Regions from separate parts of the Paenibacillus sp. FSL H7-0737 genome, predicted to be linked through region 4. Evidence: predicted binding sites of a transcription regulator. Region 4 holds the regulator's gene; each other region holds the start of a gene.
What was found. The regulator Rex, encoded in region 4, represses fermentation and respiration genes when NADH is low (regulators of the CRP and FNR family bind a similar motif). The targets are predictions, from matches to a motif close to TTGTGAAATATTTCACAA.
Positions count from the first base shown of each region.

Region 1: the regulator Rex is predicted to act here: its motif matches at 1,811-1,828, upstream of H70737_RS19035 (flavocytochrome c).
Region 2: the regulator Rex is predicted to act here: its motif matches at 1,804-1,821, upstream of nirB (nitrite reductase large subunit NirB).
Region 3: the regulator Rex is predicted to act here: its motif matches at 3,204-3,221, upstream of H70737_RS03495 (flavocytochrome c).

Region 1 covers NZ_CP009279.1:4,339,511-4,344,776, forward strand. The annotation lists gene dcuS (DcuS/MalK family sensor histidine kinase) at 1-105, opposite strand, end outside; gene H70737_RS19035 (flavocytochrome c) at 261-1,793, opposite strand; gene H70737_RS19040 (DUF6855 family protein) at 1,976-2,386, opposite strand; gene H70737_RS19045 (hypothetical protein) at 2,509-3,786, opposite strand; gene H70737_RS19050 (hypothetical protein) at 4,057-4,530, shown strand; gene H70737_RS19055 (sugar O-acetyltransferase) at 4,670-5,248, opposite strand.
Region 2 covers NZ_CP009279.1:4,917,248-4,922,513, reverse strand. The annotation lists gene ric (iron-sulfur cluster repair di-iron protein) at 1-459, shown strand, start outside; gene H70737_RS21605 (hypothetical protein) at 999-1,709, shown strand; gene nirB (nitrite reductase large subunit NirB) at 1,928-4,351, shown strand; gene H70737_RS21595 (nitrite reductase (NAD(P)H) small subunit) at 4,384-4,704, shown strand; gene H70737_RS21590 (formate/nitrite transporter family protein) at 4,757-5,266, shown strand, end outside.
Region 3 covers NZ_CP009279.1:786,240-791,505, reverse strand. The annotation lists gene H70737_RS29640 (DUF4855 domain-containing protein) at 1-302, opposite strand, end outside; gene H70737_RS03505 (response regulator transcription factor) at 704-1,486, opposite strand; gene H70737_RS29635 (sensor histidine kinase) at 1,461-3,098, opposite strand; gene H70737_RS03495 (flavocytochrome c) at 3,323-5,113, shown strand.
Region 4 covers NZ_CP009279.1:4,641,679-4,646,944, forward strand. The annotation lists gene H70737_RS20330 (hypothetical protein) at 1-420, opposite strand, end outside; gene H70737_RS20335 (cell wall elongation regulator TseB-like domain-containing protein) at 829-1,347, opposite strand; gene H70737_RS20340 (amidohydrolase) at 1,517-2,818, opposite strand; gene H70737_RS20345 (redox-sensing transcriptional repressor Rex) at 2,805-3,458, opposite strand; gene dinG (ATP-dependent DNA helicase DinG) at 3,590-5,266, opposite strand, start outside.

The DNA.
Region 1 (5,266 bases), 300 kb from region 4:
TATACTAAATAGCACATAGACCACTAGCAGCATTATGATAAGAACTGCACCAATCATCAAAGTAATTGTTGTTTGCAGCCGAAGTGTGTGTTTGCCAATTTTCATCAGCTGTCCCTCCGGAAATTTTTCTTCATTCTAACGTATACGTGCAAGGCTGGCTATGACCTTATACGCTACACCGTTATTATAAAACAACAAACGCATGGCTAAGATGAGCCCAAGCGTTTGTTTGCCTAGCCGAAAAGAGGCAGGGGGATAACTTATTGTGCTTTTACGAATTCAGCGGATTTTATACCCGTTTGGCGGCCGAAAATAATGATTTCCGCAACAGAGTTACCGCCGATCCGGTTTTGACCATGCAAGCCTCCGGTAACTTCTCCTGCTGCAAAAAGGCCTGGAATCGGTTGTCCGTCTTTATTTAAAACTTCAGTGTTGGTGTTGATTTTCACGCCTCCCATCGTATAGTGAATTCCCGGGCCGATTTTAATTGCATAATATGGCGCGCCGGACAAGTCATTGTCCATTCCGGTTGTTCTGCCGAAGTCGGCATCCTGTTTATTCGTCACCGTGCTATTCCAGCTGTCCAGTGTAGTTTTCAACTGATCTGCCGGTACGTCCATTTTTGTTGCCAAAGCCTCGATCGAATCTCCTTGGATAACGAAGCCCATTTTTTCATATTGTTCAATCGCTTTAGCGCGAGATTTTACGCCGGAATCAAATACAAGAAACGCAGATTTCTCAGGAATCTTATTGATTGCAGCGGTGACATTATCTCTTGTATCCAGTTCGTTTGTGAAACGTTTGCCTACACTTGAAACCAGGATCGCTCCTTCCCCACGAACAGCCTCCCCAATGAGATAGGATTTTTCCTGCTGCACAGTCGGGTGAACTTGGATTTGATCCATATCGACTGTGGTACCGCCGAGCTTCTCAATCATCTTGATACCGTCACCGGTGCTGCCCGGCTGGTTGGTGGTAACGTACCCCTCCAAATCAGATCTGACTCCTGAAATCATGTCTAGATTGGCGCCGAAACCACCGGTTGTCACCACGACAGCAGATGCTGTAATCGTTCTCTCCTCCGTTTGGCCAAAGATGACTTTGACGCCATTGACCTTACCGTCTTTTTCGGTAATTTCCTTGACATTGGCGTTCACAAAAAGGGGAATGCCTTGTTCTTGTACGTTTTTCACCAAACCTTTGACAAGGTATTGTCCTACTGCAGAACCATCTTCAGGACGGTGTGTACGTTTTTCGTTCATCCCACCTGTAATCGTGATATTATTCAATCTAATCCCGATAGAATCCAGCCAATCAATCGCACTTGCGGAATTGTCTACGAAGAAACGAAGCATCTCTTTATCGTTCGTATCATGGCCACCTTTTAAGGTCTCTTCATAAAAGAGATCATTGCTGTCTTCAATGCCTTGCTCTATTTGGAATTTCGTTTCAGAAGCATTCATTCCCGAAGATGATTTTGTTGTATTCCCGCCGGCAACCGGCATTTTTTCAAAAACAACCGGGTTCATACCTTTTGCTCTCGCCTCAAGTGCAGCAGACATTCCTGCACCGCCTGCACCGATAATGATGATGTCATATTTATCTTTTAGTTGATCGTACGGTGTATAGCTAGCTTTGGATGCTCCCGAAACGGCTTCAGTTTCCTTTGTCTCGTTGATCTTGCTGGTGTTCTTGTTCCCGTTTCCATTGCTGCTGTTGCTATTGCCACATCCTGTGATAACAAGCATGACTGAGAGAACGAGAATAAGAGCAGTGGTTACTTTTTTATTCATGTTATAGCTTTGCCCCCTTGTGAATATTTTTACAATCAGCTTAACGGCAAAGGCCCTGCTCTTGAAAGTTTATGTAACTAAAAAAAACGTTTTGTAACTAAATTAATCACTGCAATGTGTACGAAAGACCACCGGTTAGGGGCATGGCTCAAAAAAAGAAGAGCCTTTAGGCTCTCCTTCGTTTACAAGATCGCTTTCATCCGATTGTTTCTTGGATTATGCTCTACTTCCGCAAGACCCAATTCTTCGAGCAACGGTGGGATATACATTCCGAATCGCCCCCGAAGTCCCTTCTTTAATCCATACCAACCGCCGACAGGGTTTTCAGGTGAACGCCCCCATGCTTCAACGGTACCTTCTTTTGCTGGTTTTTGCTCATCAGCACTTCCTAACTCCATCCAATCACCATTTTGTATAAGCATGGCGTGCAGATCTTCAATACAGCGGTAGTCATAATGCAAAACCGTTTTCCCTACAGTGCAAACTATAATTTCTTTACCGTCTTTTTCGACCTTATACATTTCATACTCGGATGTTTGCGGTGGTGTCTTTAACTTCCAAGGATTTTCCTTGGTTCCTGTAGCTGTCGTCATATTTTCAACTCCCAAAGTAGCTCACAAAATTAGTAAGTTCTACTCATTTTATTATATTTGCATCACCTTACTATACTTCATTACCTTTATTCGTCCTACTCAGTATAAGAAAGCTTGCACTATCATTCCAAACTACTCAACTCCACCACATCTCCACTAGTGGCCTTCACAGCATAATTACAATCTAACTTCCCGCACAGCACATACTTCTTCTGCCCAGGATCATACACATAGACGGGTGTTAATTCGAACCATCCCTTGAGCTTGTCATAAGCTTCGTCATGGCTTACAGAAATCCCCTCTTCGCTCTTGAACTCATCAAACATATCGAGCATTGGCTTGTTATCCATATAATTTATAACCTTATAATTCTGCACATCGATGAACAGGAGGATCTTACGCTGGAATATACGATTACTTGGCGCCTTCATCCTCAGTGTTGCCTGAATATGTCCTCTTTCCCGTTGAAAAGTCTTCAACATCCATTCTCCGGATTCATCCGGAAAGAGCTGGCTTAAACCAGCTTCGACTGCGGCTATACATTCGGCTTGTTCTGCGTCTGTGATAGGAAATGAGTCCGGATGCGGCTCACTAGCTATTGCCTGCTCAATGGTAACAACCTCAAGTAGACGTATCTCCGTCCTTTCGAACGGCTCCAGCTCCGTATTCTGTTGCTCCCAATGGATTACTTGATCAATATTCAGTCGTGCTCTTGTACCTGATATAAACTCAAACGGGATGGTGGTTGTTCCGTCATTTGTAATGTAGATTTCTTCTATCCCATAGATCGGCAGGAGTTGCTTCGTCTCGTACACCGGATATTCTATAAGCTGTAGTTGTTTCCTCGCCTGTGGCTCTATCGTTTGAAGTGTGAGAGTATAGTTCTCTTTATGCACAAGGGAGCTGGAAGGAAACTGGCCATATACACTGTAAAAAACAAGCCTGCCTTCCGCATCGAAGCGAAGCTCGATCCGTCCACCAGGAGTGACTGGTATGCTACCTATTTTTTCAATAAAATGATATTCTCCAATCTGTTCCTTCTCTAAGTGAAATTGTTTACCGTATACAATCCTTGCCTCATCTTCAATCCACCGGATGACTCCGTTAAAATCTATATTTTGGAATGGTGTCCCATTCGCATAAGATATCCCGCCAACAAAAATCACACTTTTATAGTTGCGGGATTGTAGGTCAATCGTGATGACGGCAGTTCCTTCCGGATTGTAATCGCCCTTCCATTCCTTCATATGTGCAGGAAACCATTCCATACTAAGAAAATAGTTGGTCTCTCCCAGTATCGTAACGTCGCGATAAATTTCATGAGAGTGTAAGTAGTAGTTGTCCAATCCATATTTTTGCTGTGTAGCATCAAGCAGTTCTTTGATTCGAATATCCATCATAGTGCACCCCATAAAATTGATGCCTACATCATACCATTACTTAGCGTTGATTACGAAGCGCAGCAGCGAATATTGGAGTCGATTGTTACTTATTAAATAGTAAAATCTTCTGAATATACTACATGCTCATGCAATGGGCTTTGGTGATGTTCAGAAAATGATCAGTAGCTTGGGTTTTAATAATGCAGAGTGTAATAATATTTTGCACAACCTTCACCAGAATTCTATACGTGAATAATAACTAAAAATTTTTAATGGAGGTAAATCATCATGAATGACATCATCGATGGAAATGCGGCATTAATACAATTTTTCCCACTTCCAGCGCATCTTTATAGTAAGGATATTGCTTGTATTGCAACTGTTGCTTATGCAGAAGAGCAGGGACCAAATTTAACGGGCCTCATAAATGCTCTATACTGCAAGGGATATATAAACCTTGATCATCTACTAAATTCCACGTGGAAAAAACTATACCAAGTTCCGAGGTTGGGACACAAAAGACTGATGCTTCTACTTCGTTTACTAGAACGAATTTCTGCAGATCCCAAGACCATAGAAAACCATACCATTGTCCCTCGTGTTACAATGCAGAGTAAAAAGGATATGAAAGAATTAACTTTAAAGAGGATTATAAAGAAGTATAACGAAACATCTGTGGTGGTATTAACTGAAGCTACCGAAAAAGAAGCTCGTATAAAGAAAATTAAAGATAGACTCCGTGAAATGGGGTTGATTATATAACAATATCCCGCCAATAATCACTGATGGGAATCTTTTTTATGATCGATTTGGCTTGTGTGCCTGGATTACCTACCAACGAAATGCAATATACTTGCATGAAAAAACTCAAGCGGCATTACGCTTGAGTTTTTAAGATGTATTACAAATTGTTAATAATTTTTTTAAGCTCTTTTGCCGGTACTCCTGCAACGACAGTATTCGCTGGAACATCTTTAGTGACAACTGCTCCTGCCGCAACAACAGAGTTATCTCCAATCGTCACCCCGGGCAGTATGGTAGCGTTTGACCCAATCCATACATTGTCTCCAATGATAACTGGAGAGGGATAGGTTACATTTCTCGTTTCTAAAGGTAACCCATGATTAAGAGTAGCAATCGTGACATTCATACCAATCATTGTACCGTCCCCTATATTAATTCCACCTCTATCTTGGAAGGAACAGCCTATGTTGAAAAACACATTCTTCCCTACAGTGATATTTTTCCCAAAATCTGTATAAAACGGCGGAAAACACATAAACGACGAATCAACTTTATTGCCTGTAAGTTCACTAAAAATCTCCACTATTTCTTCTTTTGAATGATAGGATGTATTCAATTCCATTGTGATCTTTTGAGCTTGATAACTGCATAGAGTTAATAATCCATGCAATTCTTTATCCTCACCCGAAATTGAATTTCCCTTCTTACAAAAATTAATAAATTCTTTCATCTCCATTTTTAAAATCACCAGCCC
Region 2 (5,266 bases), 280 kb from region 4:
GAAGAGTTAATTGACCATATTATTAACAAACACCACCGTTATCTTCGTGAAGAGCTACCCCTCATTAGCCAAAATGTAACTAAGGTGTATCGAGTGCATGGCGGGGATTCTCCCCATTTGGTGGAGTTATATAACTTGTTCAACACACTTAAGGAAGATTTACTTGAGCATACGGCTAAAGAAGAAGAAGATGAGTTTCCTAAGCTGTTGACATACGCTGCTAATCCTAGTCAAGAAGGCCTGACATCGCTTCGTGAGTCATTGTCTGAGCTGGAGAGTGAGCATGATGGTGCGGGCGATATTTTGAGAAAAATACGTAGTATAACAGATGATTTCACTCCACCGGCGCATGCTTGCACTACCTATCGATTGACATATGCCCGGCTGGAAGAGCTGGAGAGTATGACTTTTGAACACGTTCATTTGGAGAATAATATATTGTTCCCTAGGTTTCAGTGAAGATGAATAGTGTTCTAAAGAGTCCCTTAGGGGGCTTTTTTTATAGGAAATTATAGAATGTAAAGAAATGCGGATAACTCCGTTGAAAAAGGTAGAAGAAATGATCGTAAAAAATATGGGTAAGATCGATTGATGGATAGATGGATGGCAGGCAGGCAGGCAGGTGGAAGGATTGCTTAAAAGCGGACTACGAGATAGGGCTGAACGAGCAAAAAGAGGGGGATAAATCCCCCAGAATATGCGAAATGACGCCGAATGAGCAGAAAGAAGGGGATAAATCCCCCAGTATATGCGAAATGAAGCCGGATGAGCAGAAAGAGGGGGATAAATCCCCCAGAATATGTGAAATGGCGCCGGATGAGCAGAAAGAGGGGGATAGAGGTTAGCTTTTTAAAAAGTTTTTGTCAATTTTAGAAGTAAGCTTGTTATTACTTATTTGAGAACATGGCTTGTTTAAGTTATCCTTAAAAAGACAGAATACATAACTTTACAAGCCTGAGACGCTATATGGTCATTAGGCGGGACAAGGCGGTGCCAGGATGCCCATGCGATCTTTGTGGAAATTGATGCTAGGATTAGTCATTGTATTCATAATAGGTGGATGCTCTACTAACAATGACGGCAATAGTAATGCTAATAATGGTGTGGCAGGATCAGAGGGACCGACAATATCAATAAGGGTTGGAGATAATGAACTGCTTACTAAACCATCGGATAGGTTACTTAGTGGGAGTTATAGAAATGGAATATCGATCATGGAGCTACTGAAAGGTAGTAATGTTGCCACATTTGCTGAGGATAACTCAAGCATTGTTTCGGTAAAGGATTTTTCGCTAGAGGCGGGAATGGTTTGGGAGCTTCAGATGGGCGGTCAAATCATTGGGAATGCGGATTGGAATAATACTGTAGGGTATGATTCACAGCTAGTCTTCACCGCGAAGTCGAAGGACCATCAAGCACCACTTCAAACTGTAAGGCTGACCTTGAACGGTGGAAGTGTTGAAGTAGACTTGCATCATACGTATATTATGTTATTTGAAGAGGATTTAACTGTAAGAGATTTGCTTAAAAGCTGTAGTAGCGTACAGTTGGCCGATGACAATAAAAAGGTGCTTTCCGTCGACGATTATACTCCTCTTAGTAATGAAGAATGGAAGCTGAAGGTGAACGGAAAACAACTACTCGATGATGGAATGGATATGAAGCTCAGGGCTCAAGATGAATTGGAGATTTTATTGACTTTACGCTAAAAAATCGTACATTAAGCCAGAGAAACGGTTGTTCAGAATCGTTAATCTGGCTTTTTATGTGGAAAAGATATCTAACAATTATCAGTACACTAAAGTGTGAAAATATTCACAATTGAAGTGACTGCAATCACAATGACGACTTGAATTTGAACCGTATAATTCCAATATGTAGAAGAGAAATTGATCAGGTATTCATAAGCTTGAGGAGGCACCTAACCATGACAACGATAAGAGAAAAACTAGTATTAGTCGGCAACGGTATGGCAGGCATAGGTACGATTGAGCAGATATTGAAGCTGGGTGGAGCTTATGACATCACGGTTTTTGGAAGTGAACCTCATCCCAATTACAATCGGATCATGTTGTCTTATGTTCTTGAAGGAAGTAAGACCCTTAATGATATCATCCTAAACGACTGGAATTGGTATGAAGACAATAATATAACTCTACACACGGGAACAATGGTGACACGAATTGATGAAGGCTCGAAGCAAGTTGTTACGGATAGTGGGATGCTAGTCCCCTACGACAAGGTAATTATTGCGACAGGCTCGAATTCGTTTATTTTACCTGTACCTGGCAGTGATAAAGAGGGCGTTGTAGGATTCCGGGATATTTCAGACTGTGATGCGATGCTGGCAGCGGCCAAACAATACAACAAAGCAGCTGTCATCGGCGGGGGTTTGCTTGGGTTGGAAGCGGCAAAAGGTCTTGTGAACCTTGGCATGGATGTTACCGTAGTTCATTTGATGGAAGATCTGATGGAGCGTCAGCTTGATCGGAATGCCTCCTCGATGCTGCAAGCTGAGCTGGAGCGTCAAGGCGTGAAATTTTCTATGGGCAAACAAACGGTAGAATTGAGCGGGGAACAGAGAGTAAGTGGATTGTGTTTTAGTGATGGCAGTACGCTTGCTGCAGATTTTGTGGTAATGGCTGTTGGAATCAAACCGAACGTGACATTGGCAAAAGATAGCGGAATCTCCGTAAATCGTGGGATCGTGGTGGATGATTATTTGCAAACTTCCATGCAGAATATATATTCCATCGGCGAATGTGCTGAGCATCGCGGTATGTGTTACGGACTGGTGGCTCCACTATTTGAACAAGGCATGGTTCTAGCTAAACATTTATGTGGTAGCGATACCAAGCCTTATGAAGGTTCGATTGTTTCCACGAAGCTTAAAATTTCTGGGGTGGATGTATTTTCTGCAGGTGAGTTTTTGGATTCTCCTGAACACACTGTGATTTCAAGCAAAGATGAATGGAAGAGAACTTATAAGAAAATTTTGCTCAAAAATAATGTGATTGTCGGTGCGGTTTTGTTCGGTGATGTAACGGAGTCCGCGAATTTGCAAAAGCTAGTAAAACAAGGCGCGGTAATGACCGATGAGATTTATACGGAGGTTATGGGAACAGGCTGCTGCGGTGGCGGAGCTAAGAAGAGCACATCCGTAGAAGCTATGGCGGACGAAGAAATTGTCTGCGGCTGTAATGGTGTAACTAAAAAAGCGATCGTAGATGCTGTCACTGAACATGGTTTTACTACTGTGGATGAGATCAAAGCATGCACTGGCGCTACTCGCTCTTGTGGTGGTTGTAAACCCGTAGTAGAACAAATCCTGCAATTTGTCTTAGGTGACAGTTTCCAGCAAGCTGCTAAGCAAGGTATTTGTGGGTGCACAACGCTTAGCCGTGATGAAATTGTTGCTGAAATTACAGCTAAAGGTCTTAAAACAACAAAAGAGGTCATGAATGTACTCGGTTGGAAACAAGAGGAAGGCTGCTCCAAGTGTCGTCCGGCGATTAACTATTATCTAGGGATGATGAACCCTGATACCTATCAAGATGAGAAAGAATCCCGATTTGTAAATGAAAGAATGGGTGCCAATATTCAAAAAGATGGAACCTACACCGTGATACCACGCATGTATGGTGGGGTAACTACGCCGGAGGATTTGAAGAAAATCGCCGACGTCTCCCTTAAATATGACGTGAAAGTTGTGAAGGTAACTGGAGGGCAACGCCTGGATCTAATCGGTGTGAAGAAGGAAGATTTGCCTAAGGTATGGGAAGAGCTGGATATGCCTTCAGGCTACGGTTATGCCAAATCCCTGCGTACGGTTAAGACTTGTGTGGGCTCCCAGTTCTGCCGCTTTGGCACACAAGATTCGCTGGGAATGGGCGCGCTCATAGAACGTAAGTATGAACGTCTTGATTTTCCTGCCAAGTTTAAAATAGCTGTCAACGGCTGTCCACGTAACTGTGCGGAATCCTGCACGAAGGATATTGGCATCGTTGGAAATGATGGTGGTTGGGAAGTGTTTATCGGTGGTAACGGTGGGATCAAGCCACGGATCGCAGACTCCTTCTGCAAAATTAAGACCGATGAAGAGTTAATCGAAGTGTGCTCCGCTGTGATGCAATATTACCGTGAGACCGGCAATTATTTGGAGCGAACATCCGAGTGGGTTGAGCGTATGGGACTTGAGCGGATTCAAATGGTTATTTTGAATAATGAAGATAATCGCAAAGAGCTGGCCGCACGGATTGACTTTGCTCTGACTCAGGTTACGGATCCTTGGAAAAAAATGCTCAATGACAGCAGCACTCGTGCTGCGCTTTTTGAAGAAACAAGAGTCTAGCGGATATAACGCACACAGAAGGGGAGAGACCAATGAATAAGACAACACAAACGTATCCAATAGGATCAGTACAGGATTTCCTGCTGCAGATTGGCCGTGTGGTGATTGCTGGAAATGTGGAGCTGGCTGTATTTCGTACCTCTGACGGAGCGATCTATGCACTTGAGAATCGGAGCCCTCATCCAAAAGGGGGGCCGCTTGCGGAAGGGATCGTTTCGGGTCACTTTCTTTATGATCCACTGTATGATTGGAAAATAGATCTTCGCACGGGTGAAGTTCAGGCACCGGATCAAGGTATCGTTATGACTTATCCAGTCTCCCTTGTCGGAGACATTGTGACAGTGAGCTTGTAGACACCGAAGCTTGTAGTAAAGGATGAAATAGAAAACGGTGGGGTGGAGTATTATGTTTACTCAAAGTGTGGAGAACATTGTCGAGGCGGCAGTCAGCAAGCGAGACCAAATGAATGAAAGTTTACCAAGATATTTTCTAGCAGCCCTTTTGGCAGGGGCATATGTAGGCATTGGGATTATCCTTATTTTCTCGCTGGGAGCGCCTCTAGCGGCTGCCAAATCGCCTTTCCAACCCCTCATTATGGGTGCATCCTTCGGTATTGCCTTGACTCTTGTTGTGTTTGCAGGCTCAGAGCTGTTTACCGGAAATAATATGTTCTTTACGGTTAGTACACTTGCTGGTAGAACAAGTATCTGGGATACTGTCAAGAACTGGGTGCTTGTGTTTGTAGGGAATGTGATAGGGGCAGTGATTTTAGCACTTTTGATTCGAGGAACTGGGCTATTCAGTGCGGCTCCCCCAGAGCATCTGATCTTTGCGGCTGCAGCCAAGAAAATGAGCCTTCCGTTTTCAGAGCTATTTTTCCGTGGGATTCTATGTAACTGGCTGGTCTGTCTAGCG
Region 3 (5,266 bases), 2.9 Mb from region 4:
AGTTTGTTGCCTTCATCCGGATTTGAAGCTTCCGGCTCTTGCGACCACTCATAAGATAAGCCCGCTGCAAGATTGTGATATACCGCCCCATACACTGACGCAATAACACCCTCCGTACCCGCTCCCGGTAGGTCTGATGGATTCGTCACCTCGACCGGATCGGCTTCGCCCGGCGGGTTCGCTGGTGTCTGTTCCTCTGTCTGTGTAGGCGGCAGCGCCTCTTCCGCTTGCGCGATCGGCATCATCGTTACGATCATGATCGCAACCATGACGAGAGCTACCCATTGTCTACTCCTCTTCATATCGTACGAACTCCCTTCTGATTCTTGAGTCAAGAAACATCAATCTCCTAAATGGTATGCGCTTCCATTTCAGCTTACCTCGATGCTCTTTCCTCCCTTCCGAGATTCCGACACGCCATAGAAGCTTATAACATATGTCAATGTCCTTATAGTAACATTATGAAAAGTGGCCCTTCTTTCAAATAGATAATTAATGACATCGGGTATACACTTGTTGACATGAAGGCCTTCACGTCGCGTTTTTATAGGTATAAAGATAGCGCTTACCTCCTAAGGTCCTACCTATTTTCTATCAATGTCCTCTAAACAATCCGCCACATAAAAAACGCAACCCCTCGAGGCTGCGTCGTGTTTATATATGGTGGCGCCTAATTACTGCGGCGTTCTACTAAATTGATGCCCTATCCATAACCGAACGGATGCTTTTTGTACTCTAAGGGGCTTGAGCCGACTCTATTTTTGAACACACGACTAAAATAGTACTGGCTCTTATACCCTACCTTCACGGCCAGATCCCCGATTTTGATATTCGGCATTACGTCATCCAGAATCTCCTTCGCCTTCGATATCCGAAGCTCGGTGACATAGTCAAGGAATGAAGCACCGATTTCTTGCTTCATACGCTTGCTAAGATAGGTTTGGTTGATATGAAATAGCGCTGCTACTCGAGTAATAGACAGCTCCGGATCCTGATAATGACTGTCAATATACTCGGTCACTTTTTGGATAAGCACTGTTCCATCCCCTGTATACCCGGGAAGCTCCCGCTCCTTATCCACCCTGCTTTCATGTGAATGCAAAGGATATTTTGCCTGAAGATGCTCATCGATCCGATGAAGCAGCTTGTTCAGATCACTCTTCGGCACAGGTTTCAATACATAATCGAATGCTTGCAGTTGCACGGCTTGACGCGCATATTCAAAGTTATCGTAGCCGCTGATGATGACAACCAGAACCGACGGGCAGCGTTCGCGCAATATATTTATAAGATCGAGCCCATTCATATTCGGCATGTTGATGTCCACAAGACATACATGTGGTGGGGCTTCCTCCACCATATTCAATGCTTCGTTTGCACTTTTCGCTTCTCCTGCAACTTCAAAAAGATACGAACTCTCCTCAATGTATTGTCGCAAGCCTTTGCGAATGATCGTTTCATCATCGACGATGACAATCTTCCACATCTTCATTCCACTCCCCGTCCAAAGGTATTCGAATGACCATAACGGTAATGCCATCTTCGCTCTTCACTGCAAGGCCATATGGCACCCCGTAAGCTAGTCGAATGCGATGGTTTACACTGTATAGCCCAAAGCCTGTGGCAGAACGATCATATTTATCATCAAGAAGGGCTTGATTCATCTGTTCAAGCTTCTCTTCAGGAATCATAACCCCATTATTTTCAACCTTAATGACCAAATCATCGACCTGTTTATATGCTGTAATCGAAATTTTGCACTTTTGATCCCCAAGTGGCTTAATCCCGTGATAAATCGCATTTTCCACCAACGGCTGCAGCATGAAGCGAACGACTTGGCACTGAGCAAGCTTTTCATCATATCGAAGCTCGTAGTCCAGAATCTCCTCATATCGCACGCCTTGAATATGAAGATAACTCTCGACATGGTACAACTCCTGATCAAGCAGAATGTAGGGACTGCCTGTGCCAAGCCCTAATCGGAAATACGCGCTAAGCGCTTCCACCATCTCCACCACATTGTCTGCTCCATGTTCCATTGCCATCCACTGGATCGTATCCAATGTGTTATATAAAAAGTGCGGCTTGATCTGCTCATGAATCAGTCTGAGCTCCATCTCCTTTCGGTCCTGCTCCACAGCGTATAAATCAACAAGCATGTCATTGAAGCTTCGCCCAAGATCGCCGATCTCATCCGAGCGCGTAACATCTGCTCGTATGGTTTGGTTGCCGTTCTGCACATTTTCCATTACCTGGCGAAGCGACTGAATTGGACGAATAATGGAAGAAGCAAGCAGCATCAGAAAGACAATAAACGCACTACCGATAAGAACGCCTACCAGCAATGCAGTCCGCTGGGTTTTGATCACCGCTAGCGATAGACTTGAATTCGGTACTTCGAGTACTAGCTTCCAGCCTTCCACATTTTGAATTGGAGCCTCAAATACACTCATGTTCTTCTTATCTGCTGCATCCTCCGCTCCATCTCCTTCACCCAGCTCTCTGCAATCGATGATAAGCTGGCCTGACTGGTCATATAGCATTACATCTTGAGCAATCTCCTTCATCTTCTTGACGGAGACGGCTGCGGCAATATAAGCTACCTCATCATTCACCGATGGATTCACGCGGTAGAGAATGACGACGATTTCAACTGCATTCGCTTTGGATACGATCGGATTACTCACCACATAATTGGAATCTGAATTTAGCAGTTGTTTTCGATAGTAGGGTCGGTTTAGTATCGAAAAAGGCTTGTCCTTTGCTGACCAGGAATTTCCGTGAATATCCACCACTCGTATGGATTCGTACTCTACTCGCTTCTTCGCCTCAAACTTATCGATCTCTTGCAGCAATTCATCTCGTGTCCACTGATGGTCCGAAGCTAGAGAAGCAAGCATGTCTATCTCACCGATGCGCTGATTAAACCAATAATCGATCTGGTCGCTGCGTGCATTAACCACTTGCTGCGTTAAGTTCTTATTCAAAGGGACAACCGTATGGTTCATCTCCAAATATATTGTTACAAGCAATGCAATGAACAGCAGCAAGAAGCAGCTTCCTGCGATTAACGTAATTTTTAAGTGAATTGATCTCATTGTAATCATAGCCCTTCACAATATCCGTTTCTTACATGCCCGAAAAAGACAAAAAAACGCTAATCTGTGCAAATACATAATGCAGTACTAAATCTATAATAGGTCTTGTGCATATTTTCACATGAAATAACATTCATGTCTAGGCTAGAGATAAAGGATTTGCCTAGCAAATCTTCCTCTCCCTAATGTATGTAACCAATTCACAACAGAATGAAGGAGATATTATGCGAACTCACACGAAAAAGCTGTTATCTATTCTACTAGTCCTCAGTCTTATGTTCACGCTTGCTGCCTGCGGCGGTAAAGACGCAGCACCCGCTGCAGATGCAAACGGAGTTCAAGTCTTTGAAGGAGTTGGGCAAGGTAAACATGGCGATATTAAAGTACAAGTTTCCTTATTAGATAACAAGATCACTGACATTAAAGTAACAGAGCATAAGGAAAATGAAGTACTTGCAGAACCTGTTTATACGCAGCTCAAGCAAGATGTCATGGCAACTAACAGCGCAAAAGTTGATGCCATTAGCGGATCTACGGTTACAAGCAAAGGATATCTTGAAGCCATTCAAGATGCAATTACGAAGTCTGGACTTACCCTTGTCGCTGGCGCTGCAGTCAGTGGAAACAAAGACAAAGAAGAAGCCGAGCAAACCTATGATGTTGTCGTCATCGGTGCCGGGGGTGCTGGCTTTAGTGCGGCTATCGAAGCGAAGAGCGCTGGAGCAAATGTAGTTCTGCTCGAGAAAATGCCAGCTGTTGGCGGCAACACATTGATCTCCGGTGGTGAGATGAATGCGCCTGACAACTGGGTTGAACGTGCTCTTGGCATCACAGATGACACGGCTGAATTATTCTATAATGATACGATGAAGGGCGGAGACAACCTCGGGGATCCAAAGATGGTTCGTATTCTTGCCGACAATGCTCTAACATCTGCCGAATGGCTGCGCGATGAGATCAAGGTAGAGTTCTTACCTGATCATCTGTTCCAATTTGGAGGCCATTCCAGAAAACGTGCGTTGATTCCTGTAGGTCATACAGGGGTTGAATTGATTACCAAGTTAAAAGCCAAAACAGACGCTGATCAAATCACGATCAAAACGAATATGAAAGCCGAAACCTTGCTGAAGGATGAAAGCGGCAAAGTAACCGGTGTAACTGCGACTTCGGGTACTGGCGACAAGATCACATTCCATGCGAACAAAGGCGTCATCATAGCTACCGGTGGTTTTGGATCCAATGTAGAGATGCGTAAAAAGTATAACCCTAAAATGGATGAAAAATATATGTCTACCGATACACCAGGATCTACAGGTGACGGTATCGTTATGGCAGAAACGATTGGCGCCAAACTGACAAATATGGAGAGTATTCAAACGTATCCAATCTGTAATCCTGAGACAGGTGTTATTTCCCTGGTTGCAGACTCCCGCTTCGATGGTGCGATCCTGATTAACCAAGAAGGCAAGCGCTTCGTTGAGGAATTAGAACGTCGTGACGTTATTTCTAAAGCAATTCTTGCTCAAACGGGCGGATATACGTATCAATTATGGAATCAAGGCATTGAGGATATCGGTAAAACGATCGAAGTTCATCAGGACGAATACGATCAACTCGTTAAACAAGGCTTGCTCTTTAAAGCCGATACGATTGAAGAGGCGGCTGATTTCTTCAAAATTGACGTGAACACTTTGAAAGAAACGATTAATAAAGTAAATGATTATGCGAAAACAGGTAAAGACCTTGATTTCAAACATCGCGGTGGATTGAAATCTCTTGAAAAAGGCCCTTACTACATCGAAAAAGCTGTACCATCCGTTCACCATACAATGGGCGGCTTGGTGATCGACGAGAAGACTCGCGTATTGAATGAAAAAGGCGAAGTCATCCCTGGGCTGTTCGCTGCAGGTGAAGTAACAGGGGTCATTCATGGTGCAAACCGTCTTGGCGGTAATGCCATCGCTGATATCTTCACATTCGGCCGGATTGCAGGCAAACAAGTTGTAGCAGAGTAATCTTATTTTTATGTAACTGCTCTATTAATAAATTAGTCTTAAAAACGTGCAAGATAGTTTGTAGAGTGCAGGTTGACTGATAACTTTCAAGTTGCCCTCTATGACATAGCAAACCGCCCTGTCAGCAACATTGCGAACAGGGCGGTTTTTTAT
Region 4 (5,266 bases):
ATCTTTAAATTCCGTATTTTGCTGTTTCAATCTATCAAGTTCTGTAGGTATAATCGTATATTTACGGCTCTCCATGGCTTCAGCTACAGAGAACATCGCTTTATCCCAGTAATCATCCAATAGTTCACTTGAATTTTGCTCCACATCGAGTTTAAGTTTACGTCCTTCAATCACTGATTTTCCTTCTTTGGATACATACGATACTAGATCACGTAAATTCGTGCCCGGCTGCAAATCAAGTTTCAAAGTGACCTCATCGCGGTTAATACTAATATGTGAAGTATTTACTCCCTCAAATCCGGTTACAATCTTTTGGAGCGGTTCCTGTAAAGCAAACTGACGATATAAAAAGAATCCTCCGAATAATAGCATAGCCGACAGTAGAGACGTTATCAGTACAGGTACAAGACGTAATTTCAAGAAACGTCCTCCTCTCAAAGATGAAAAAATGTAAACAGAATGATCCTAAGTCATAGCTGCTAAGAGCTCACCAGAGCCTGACGTTCTACTAACACTGTTCTAATTACAAACAGTAGTATATCACAGGTGTATATACTATATTGAAAAAAAGTGTGAAGATATTTAAAATTTTATTTTTTAATTCTTTCCATTTTATTTAATTTATTGATTTAATTCGACAAAAAAAGGGCTGTTACTCTTAAAATAACAGACCTTTTTTCGTATGAATCTTTAAATCCCAATATATAAATCCACTCTTATAGTATATCACAATTCGTGTACTAATAGTATATCAAATAATATGTCATTTTAAAAAACAAGCGAACCATAAATGGTCCGCTTGTTTCTCTTATAATGCCTTTGTTTAATTTAACGGCTAGGTAAACTGTAACCTTCACCCATTCGAGCCCCATCCGAGAACCGATAAAATTGATAATAATATCGACCGCTTTGTTTATAAAAAAGCTGCCAAGCATACTCCCCGTTATATACTCCTGGCAACAACCGCTCAATGCTGATGTCCGGAAGATCGGCTTTTATAAGGCTACGCATTTTCGCTTCAGAGGTTCCTTTACTTAGTTCTTCAGCATATACTGCGTCGGTTCCTTCAGCAAACTTCCCATCTACAGTAAAACGTACCCAAACCATCAACTCGGTCCCGGCTTCATTCTTCCCTGTTAAGACCCAGTACACCGCATTTTTATCCCACACGGATTTCTGCGCTTTGGTTACCTCTGTCAGACCAGCACTGGTTTTAGCGACATCCTTAGCGATATCTCGCTCGTTCCATTGATCTTTCATAATATAAGCATAGAACTGGATAAGTCCGAACAGAAGGAGCAGAATCAGAACTGACCCCAGGAGGATCCATTTTTTCCTTTTCTTCAAGGTACAGCTCCCTTTCTAGTAATATATCTTTTTTGATTATATAACACACCTGTGTGTTTATCCAAAGTTTCATATCCAATTCAATGATCTAATTATCAGAAACACAAAAGGCTGTAACTTTGCAATCGCAGAAAGTCACAGCCTTTCAGTTATTCGTTATGATCTTAGACTACCGTTTAAGCAGTCCATCAAATGATTCTTGCGCCTTACGACGGATTGCTTCCTCATCTAGCGTTACACATTCTCCATGTTTTACAACCTGTTTACCATTCACCCATACATGCTCAACATCCTTGGCACTGGCAGAGTATACAGCATGAGACAACAGATCTGTGTGTGGTAGCAAATGCGGCTGGTCTATATCAATCGCGATAAAGTCCGCTTTCATGCCAACAGCGAGTCTACCCACATCATTTAAAAAGATAGACTTTGCGCCATACTCTGTAGCTATACGCAGCGCTTCCGGAGCTGGAACAGCCGTCGGATCACCACTTACACCTTTATGGATGAGGGCTGCAAGACGCATCTCTTCAAACATATCCAGGTTATTATTGCTTGCCGCACCATCTGTACCCAGTGATACCTTCACACCAGCCTTTAGAAGATCCGTAACCCGAGCCACTCCACTAGCCAGTTTCAGATTACTTCCTGGGTTATGAGACACGCCTACATCATGACGAGCCAGTATCTCGATCTCTTCATCATTCAAATGAACGCCATGTGCAACAATAGACGGACGTGTGAACATTCCAAGCTTCTCTAAATGCGCTACAGGCCGAAGTCCGTAATCCACCACATTCTGCTCCACTTCGCGTTTGGTCTCGGACATATGGGTATGCATCGGTAAATCCAAATCATGTGCCGCTTGAACAAACTTAACAAAGAAGTCTGGTGGGCAAGTATATGGGGCGTGTGGCGAGATCATCGTCGTAATTCTACCATCAGCCTTACCATGCCAATTTCGTGCAAAAGAAATCGCTTCCGCAAGCTTGTGATTTTGTACTTCCTCTGGGCATAATCCGATTACACCTCTCATCAGTACGGAACGGATGCCTGATAATTCGACTACCTCTGCTACTCGGTCCATATGATCATACATATCCAAGAAGGTTGTAGTACCACCTTTTAGCATTTCCAGTACCGACAAGGAGGTTCCCCAGTATACATCTTCTCCAGTGAATTTCGCTTCCATCGGCCACATCTTCTCTTGAAGCCACACCTGAAGTGCTAAATCATCTCCATAACCACGAAGCAATGACATTGCCGCATGGCCATGTGTGTTTACCAGACCTGGCATAAACAGCAGACGACTGCCATCAACAACTTGCACATCATCTTCCATTAAAGGCTCTTCTTTTCCTATGTAAGTGATCAAATCATCTTCAATAGTCATATATCCATTCAGAACCGGCTCATCCGTTCCCGGAATAAGAAAACGCCCGCCCTTAATAATCGTTTTACTGCTCTTCATTTCCGATTTCTTCCTTTCCGTCTTTCAAATAATAAGCAAGGCTTTGCAAATCCGTTGTAAAATCGGCAGCATGAACCCGGATATTCGATGGTGTTTTTAGAATCACTGGTGCAAAATTCAAAATCGCCTCAATGCCAGACTCAATGAGAATATCTGCTACATTCTGCGCTTCTGAATCAGGCACAGTAATGATCCCAATTCGAATACCTTGCTCACGAACCGTCTGACCAAGCTCCTCCATCGGCTGAACGGTAAGAGAGTTGATTTTCCGCCCTACCTTAGGTGCATAGGAGTCAAATATAGCGGTAATCTTCATAGTATCTTTCAGATAAGCATTGTAATTAGATAATGCATGTCCAAGGTTACCGGCACCTACTAAAGCCACATTCAATTGTTGATCCAGCTTCAGAATATGACGGATTTTTTCAATAAGATAAGTTACGTCATACCCGATACCTTTTCTACCAAAGTCTCCAAAATAAGCTAAATCTTTACGAATTTGAGCAGGATTCAAATCAAGTTTTTGTCCTAGTTCTTGTGAGGAAACGGTTAATATTTCACGTTTCTGGAGATCATTCAAGAAACGCAAGTACACAGGAAGTCTGCGAACAACGGCTTCTGATATTTTATCCGATTTCATAATTTACCTCCTAATTTAAGTGATATTCTGTTCAAATCCTATCGAAATATCTGCACCTCGTCTCAAGGAAGAGCGGTATTCTTATACCGCCCTTCCTTGTAGAGTGATTAATAAGATTGATGACGTTCTTTTCAAGAAACGCCTCCGTCTTCCAACCACTCCGCTATACGAGGAACCATTTGATCCGTAAGCATATGCTCCATTTTCGGGCCAGGCAACGAATAGAGGAAATACTTCCCATAGTGAGATTCGATCACCCTTGTGTCATACACAATAACAATACCCCGATCTTGCGCTGTCCGTACCAGCCTCCCAAATCCTTGCTTGAAGCGAATAACCGCCTGAGGAACAGACAACTTCATGAACGGATTCTTTTTTTGGGCTTGTAATAACTCAGACTTCGCTTCCGCTAGGGGGTGGTTTGGCGGTTGAAATGGGAGCCTCACGATGGCCAAGCATGTTAATGCTTCACCTGGAATATCTACACCCTCCCAAAAGCTGCTTGTTCCTAACAGTACAGAAGCTGCACTGTCCTGAAAACGGCGGATCAGCTTGCTACGGCTGCCCCCCTCCACGCCTTGACCTAACACCGTGATCTCTTGTGAGGCTAGAGCCTCTTTCAGAGGATCGTAAACCTGGCGTAGCATCTTGTAAGAAGTAAACAGGACAAGCATCCGCCCACGTGTTGTAATAGCTGCTTCTGCTAGTGACTGTACGAGTGTATCGACAAATCGGGCATCGCCTACACTCCCCTTCACACTTGGGAAATCCCGCGGAATAACTAACAGCGCCTGCTCCCGATACTTAAAGGGAGAAGGCAGGAGTGATGTCATCAGACGCCCCTCTTCCGCAGCTTCATTAAGTCCGAGATTATCAATCATAAACTGGAAAGATTTATCCACAGAGAGTGTCGCCGAAGTTAGTACGATACTTTTCTTCTTGTCGAAAAACAGCTCCTTAAGCTGAGTACTAACATCAACAGGAACGGCATACAGCTGTAGCGATTTACTGCGATAATTTCCATTCGCCTCCAGCCAATATACTACATTCTCATCATTTAATCCCATAAAAAACCGTACTTGCTCACGTATAGAAGCTAAATCCTTAAATAAGCCGCTAATATCGGTAACTAGGCTATCTGAGGAGGATTGACCTTCTTGATCTCGCATCTCATTAAGCATTTTATCACCTTTACGGATAATTTCGCTTAATGTCAGATTCATAGTATTCTCTAAAGCAACCAATTCATCCCAATCTTTCGGTTTACGGGTAGGAAGTAGCCGCATGACTAACTGGCCGGCTTCTCCCGCCGCTGCATCGCTGCGTTCCGGCAAGAGGCTGAATAGTTTATCACTAAGCAGATCCCAGGTTTCTTTTACGGTAAGCAGGTCCGGATAGATTCTATCGATCACTCCGCTCCATTCAGAAGCTTCCTCACTGCCTGATGACTGAAGCATTTGGCGAAGTGTAGGAAGTTGGCCATTTCGACTATCCTTATAAAGACGCGATAGTGTATGTGCCACCGTGAAATGCTTCATATGCATGCCTAAATGCTTGCCAGCCACGTCCTCCAGATGATGGGCCTCATCTATTACAAGATGTTCATAAGCCGGAAGTAGTTGATGCCCAGCCTTAACATCTGCGAAAAGCTTAGAGTGGTTCGTAATGACCACGTCTGCAATACCAGCTTCATGCTTAGCCCGATGATAATAACACTTACGGAACCAAGGACACGAGCGACCCAGACAAGAATCGGTATCGCTTGCCACCGTCTCCCAAAAATCTCCGCCACGCCCACTTAGATTGAG